2 regions of the Romboutsia sp. D33t1_170424_H2 genome follow, and region 1 is predicted to be linked to the other one. Evidence: riboswitches for the same ligand, from Rfam matches in the RefSeq annotation. Region 1 holds a riboswitch; the other holds the start of a gene.

Region 1 (3,223 bases):
GATATAAAGAGTTATTAAGCTCAGCAAAAAATACAGAAAATATAATTATTGATAATTCACCTAGTTATTACGAAGCTTTTCAAATATCTGATGCACTAATAACAGATAGGTCTTCTGTATTAATTGAATATATGGCTACAGGAAAACCTGTTTTAATATATGACATAGAATTAAACAGAGAATACTATCATGAAAAAGTATTTGATATATTTTCTAATTATATAGTTGGTGAAGATGAAATGACTGTAGATAAATTTATAGATTTAGTAGTCAATAAAAAAGATTACAAAAAAGATAATAGAATTAATGCACTAAATACTGTTCTTTCAAATATTGATGGTAGTTGTGGAGAACAAGTTCACAAACATATAAAGCAGTGTATTGAAAATAATTATTTTTAAAATTTCACAATGATATTAAATACAAAAAGTCATGAATAACTTATTATATTAAGTAACTATTTTTACAAGACTTTTTGTATTTTATTATTAAAAATATTAAGTATTAATTAATACAGGTATATAATTTTAACTATAAGAGTATTTATAATAATTAATAGTTTTATACATATCCCGATAAGTTCATAAAATAAATCTAAATTAAAAGTAGTTAAATTACTACTAAAGTCTTTAATCATTTTTCAAAATCATGAATTTTTATAATATTATATGAACACAATATTAAATTTTCTTTAAAGAAAGAATAAATTTTAATATTGCAAATGTTATAAAATTTATCTAAGTAAAAACTAACTTTACTATACATTTTATTAGTATAATAAGCTTTGATTTATTAATAAGGTAGATAAGTATCATAAGAAATTTTATTAATATAATTGAGTGTTAAATCAATATTTATATCAAAAATATCTTTAGGAACTAATATAGATATAAATGTATTTAATTTTCTGGTTTTAATATTTTGAATTTATAAATAAAATTACAGTCATAATTGAAAAAAATAGGAATATTATCTAAATTTATAATATTTAGGAATTAATCTGAATAAGGATGTTTAAGTTAAAAATTTTTAGTGATGTAGAATTTATTGTCTAATACATAATTTGTATTATTTTAATAAAAAATATAAAGTTCTAATTATATCAGCCGTATAATATAAAATACAATATAAAATATAATATAAAATAAAATTACACTTTGTGATTTAACAAATAAGTTTAAATGTATTTTTAATATTAGTTTGAAAAAAAATAGTAAGAAAATACAAATAAAAACTTGATTAAATGGTAATTATACTATAATATTTAGTGTATGGAAAAAAATGTCGAAAAGTGTAAAAAAAGAACGAAAAACAACGAAAAACAAAATAGGCAAGCTAGAGAAATCTAGTGACGCAAAACTATAGGAGCTAAAGTAGAAACTATGCTAGCCAGTTGCAAAAAACTGTGTGTTTTTGTTTTCGATATATAAGGTTTATAATTTTGGAGAATTATGAATAATATATAAATTATTTTGATTGTTTGTGTCCAAATTATGCATCTCTATTTATCGACGCTGATATTATATAACTCTCTTTAGAGTTATTTTTTTTTGAAGAAATAATATTTTAATAAATCTAATAATTCAATTATATTATCAAAGTTCATTATGTATCTTACATTTTTTATTATAGGAAAAATTATGTAATAGTATAAATTATATAGAAAAAAATAAGTAAAAGTTTATAATTAAAATGATAAGAAAATTAAATATAAGAAAACGAATAATAAATATATTGATTTAATTTTATATCTAAAATAATCAAATTCTAGCAATGATAGTATGCTATGTAGTATACAAAATTACTCTTTATAGAGTGGTTTTTTGATTTATAAAATTAATGGAGGAGAGTAATATGGAAATCTATAATTTAATGAAAATGGGATTAGATGCTACACATTTAAGGAGTAATGCCATTGCAGAAAATATTGCTAACATAAATACTCCAGGGTATAAAAGAAAGTATGTTAGTTTCGAAGATACTTTAAAGAATAAACTAGAAATTCCTAGTATAAAGTTAAAGGTTGATAAGGAATCTGTGGTCAGAGAAGATGGTAATAACGTTGATATTGAACATGAGAAGGTTAATCAAGCAGCTACGACATTAGAATATAATGCGTTAGTAAGTCTTACAAATATAAAAATCGCTATGACAAAAAGTATAATATCTGGGAGGTAAATAAATGAGTGTTTTTAGTGGTATGAGAATTAGTGCAAGTGGTCTGACAGCAGAACGTATGAGAATGGATATAATATCTTCGAATGTTGCTAATATGCAGACTACAAGAACTAAAAATGGAGGAGCATATAGGAGAAAAGTAGCTAGCTTTGAAGAAAATTATGATGAAAAATTAGGGATGTTAGGTGTTAAAACAAAAAAGATTGAAGAAGATAAATCTCCTCTCAGAAAAATATATGAACCAAATCATCCTGATGCAGACAAAGATGGATATGTAGAATATCCAAATGTAGATTTATTAGCTGAAATGTCAGATCTTATAAGTGCATCGAGAGCTTACGAATCTAATGTAGATACTTTAAATGCTCAAAAAAATATGATATCTAAAGCTTTAGAGATAGGTAGATAGAAAGTAGGTGGTTAAATGACAGGAATAAGCAATATAAATATTAATTCTGATATATTCTCTAATGCTATTAATAATAAGACTACATATAAAGTTAAAGGAAATGAAAAGCCAGACAAGCAATTTGAAGATGTTATAAAGAATGCTATAGGTAAGGTAAATGATAGTATTATAAATTCAAATGAAAAGATAGAAGCGCTTATAAAAGGTGAAGATGTTTCTATGCATGATGTTATGCTATCAGCACAAGAATCTCAAATGTCAGTGCAACTTATGATTGAGATTAGAAATAAGTTATATGATGCTTACCAAGAAATTAATAGAGTGCAATTGTAATTCCTTAATAAGGAGCAGATAGATGAATTTTAAAGAGATAATAGAAAAAATAAAAGATTTTATAAAAACAAGAAAAGAAAAATTTAAGGAAATGAGAAAAGAAAAGAAAATAGCCATTATAGTTGGAGTGATTGCAATTATATTAGCTATAATATTTGGAATTAAGTATAAAAATGATAATAAATATGATGTTCTTTTCTCGGGTTTAGATTCAAATGATGCATCTGTTATAACTAAAGAACTAGAAAAAGAAAAAATTGAAACGAAAATAGAGGGCGATAGTATATATGTACCTAAAGATCA
Region 2 (3,223 bases), on a different contig from region 1:
CGGAGAATAATATACTATTCTATCTAAAGTTCTTATTTGGTCTAAAGTCATTATAACTTCGTTTGTATGAGTTTCGCTATTTCTAGCATCAGAATGCCAATTAGTGTTAGGATCACCATCTATAGCTTTATCTATAGTTTGATTTGACCAATGTCTACCGTTAGTAGTTATATTCTTTATATGACTATTATCTATCTTATAAGTCTTATCATACTCTGCTAACTCTGGAGTTCCAAAAGCTTTAAACTTCGAAACTTTAGCATCTGCATAAGTTACCTCGTTACCTTCTAATACAAGTTTAGCATCATCTAAATCTTCTTTGAACTTACTGTATAAAGGATGTGCCTTCGCTTCATTCTCTAAAGCAGTAAGTTTCTCTAAAGTCCCAAAATCAGGGTTTACTGTATTCTTATTACTGTCTGTAAATAGTTTATCCATTTTCTCTGATAAAGCATCTTCTTTATAGAACCTAGCTTCTGATATGAATGGTCTATTTTCATGGCACTCTTTAAATACAAACTTCAGTCTCTTAAAGTTTGTTGGGTTAAATTTAAATTGCATAAAGTCTTTAGTAACTTCTGCAGTACCGCTAGAAACTAATTTGAATGTATCCCCTTGAGAAGTTTCTGAAGCATATATTTCATACTTAGTAGGAAATCCTTTTTGATTTCCGCTTCTAGGTAATAATGCTATTCTATCAAGTTGTTCTATTTCATCAAAAGTGAATACCACTTCATTAGTGAAACCATTACCATTGCTTCTGTTTGTTTCCCAATGTGTATTAGGGTCACCATCATACATATATTCTATTTTTGTTGTAGAGTAAGTTCCACCATTTACTTGTGTATTAACGATGTGGTCTTTACCTAACATAAACTTGTCATCATAAGCTTTTTGGTTTTCAGTTCCATACCCTAATAACTTAGATACTTTAGTTTCAATAAAGTTAACCTCTTTGTTCTCTAGAACAAGTCTTGCATTATCTATATATTCTTTAAAGCTATCGCGGAATGGATGTCCTTCAGTTTCTTTCTCTAAAGTGTTTAATGCTTCAGGAGTTGCAAACTCTTTACTTACTTCATTCATGTTTGCATTAGTAAATAATCTTTCCATCTTATCTAGAATTCTATCCTCTTTATAGAACCAAAACTCTGCGGCACTTGCCCACTCGTCATGTGCTTCTACGAATTTGAATTTAACTCTCTTTGCTCTTACAGTATCAAATTTAAATTCAACCATTCCACCTGTAACTTTACTTCCTTCTATTTTTCCTGCTAGTTTAAAATCTTCACCTATTTCACTCTCTGAAACATATATCTCTGCACTAGTAGGATATCCTTTACCTTTAGCCCCGTCTTGTCTTGTAGCATAAGCTAATCTATTTATCTCGGCTATATCTTTAAACTCCACAATTACTTCATTTTTAAATTCATTTGTATTTCTAGTGTATGTTTCCCAATGTGTATTAAGTTTTCCATCTATAGCATTTTCTATCTTAGTTCCTGGGTAACTTCTTCCATTGTTTGTTATAGACTGTATCTCAACTCTATAAAGTTCATTATACTTAGCGAAGTTAGGATTGTTCTTAATTTTAAAATCACTAACTGTCATACTTTTAGAAACTTGTTCCTCTATCGCTAATGCTTTTTCCTTTATTACTTCGTTAGCAAAAACATTTAAAGCAGGTGTGCTGTTTGTTGCTATAACAGATATGGCCAATATTGATGCTATCTTTTTCTTCATAATATTCTCCCTCTTATATTATATGAATTTACAATAACTAAATATTTTACCCCAAATTTCAAAATATAGTCTTGCTATAGAGCTATAGTTGTTTTTATTAAATAAAAAACTACCCTTTATAAAGGGTAGTTGCCATCTAAAGTAAACATTATAAAACAATCTTACAATTATATCATAAGATAACTCTATAAAAACAAAGAATATCAATTCTTTGGCAACTGGCTGGCATAGTCTAATTTTACCTTAGCCCCTTTAGCTTTGCGTCGCTAGATTTCTCTAGGTTTGCTAATATGTAATTTTTAGTCATCTATATTAATTATACATAATTTTTTATAAATTAAAATAGTTTTTTTTAATTTAAAATAATTTTAATATATTTTTGAATATATTCTATTAAAGCAAATATTAATTATTACTACACAAAAATATTTATTAATTTTTATCTGTAATTAAGCTTCTAATATGAAATTTTTACCATTTAGGCTTTTTCCACTTATATTTATATATATGGTATAATAAGTGTAAAAATTTATACATTTTAATAAGGAGACATCTATGGATAAAATTGCACAAAACAGAGAATTTTTCAAAGCTGATTTTGAAATACTAAAACAGATAAAAACGGATAAACAAAAAGGAATACCCACTCCTTCTTTCCAAAAAGAATATGATTCAAATTCTAATTTAATAGAGTTACCTCCTGTAAGCAAAGACATTTTAGTTAAACCTAACGTACTAGATTGTATAAATGATAGAAGAAGTATAAGAAAATATAGTGATGAAAAAATAAATTTATCTGAACTTTCGTATTTACTATGGGCTACTCAAGGAATCCAAACTGTAAAAGATAAATTTAGTGCCTTAAGAACTGTACCTTCTGCTGGTTGCACTCACCCATTTGAAACATATTTAATAATAAATAATGTTGATGGTTTAAAGAGTGGAGTTTACAGATATTTACCTTTAGAACATAAACTTTTATTTATAAAGACTTTAAGCAATATAGATGATGAAATAGATAAAGCAACTCCAAACCAACCTTTTGTTCAAGGTTTCGTATCTAAAAGTGCCGTTGTGTTTGCTTGGAGTTGTATTCCATATAGAAGTGAACATAGATTTAGTATAACTGCTCATAAGAAAATACTTATAGATATTGGACATGTTTGCCAGAATCTTTACATAGCATCAGAATCTCTTAATTACGGGACTTGTGCTATCGGAATATATGATCAGGATATAATTGATAATATGTTAGATTTAGATGGAGAAAATGAGTTTGTAATTTATATGGCTTGTTTAGGTAAAAAACTTTAATAAATTAGCTTAATTATTAATATAATTGTATTACTTTAAAGTAAAAATCTCAAAAATATCTTAAATTAAGATACTTTTTGAGATTTTTTAATTTTAATATTTTTAAATAAAGTATAGTATAAAGTACTTTATTTTGATATTTGACTTAATATATATGAGGTTACTT

Evidence for each region. Region 1 has a riboswitch for cyclic di-GMP ahead of I4U66_RS01280 (flagellar basal body protein). Riboswitches for the same ligand answer to the same signal wherever they lie in the genome.
Region 2: it holds a riboswitch for cyclic di-GMP, as region 1 does, so the genes downstream of both, I4U66_RS05170 (NPCBM/NEW2 domain-containing protein) here and I4U66_RS01280 (flagellar basal body protein) in region 1, are expected to answer to the same signal.

The regions. Positions count from the first base shown of each region.
Region 1 is NZ_JADOZQ010000001.1:245,205-248,427, forward strand. It holds gene I4U66_RS01275 (CDP-glycerol glycerophosphotransferase family protein) at 1-401, shown strand, start outside; cyclic di-GMP riboswitch class I at 1,320-1,401, shown strand; gene I4U66_RS01280 (flagellar basal body protein) at 1,855-2,178, shown strand; gene flgC (flagellar basal body rod protein FlgC) at 2,183-2,587, shown strand; gene fliE (flagellar hook-basal body complex protein FliE) at 2,603-2,920, shown strand; gene fliF (flagellar basal-body MS-ring/collar protein FliF) at 2,943-3,223, shown strand, end outside.
Region 2 is NZ_JADOZQ010000003.1:95,175-98,397, forward strand. It holds gene I4U66_RS05170 (NPCBM/NEW2 domain-containing protein) at 1-1,743, opposite strand, end outside; cyclic di-GMP riboswitch class I at 1,954-2,040, opposite strand; gene I4U66_RS05175 (SagB/ThcOx family dehydrogenase) at 2,299-3,057, shown strand.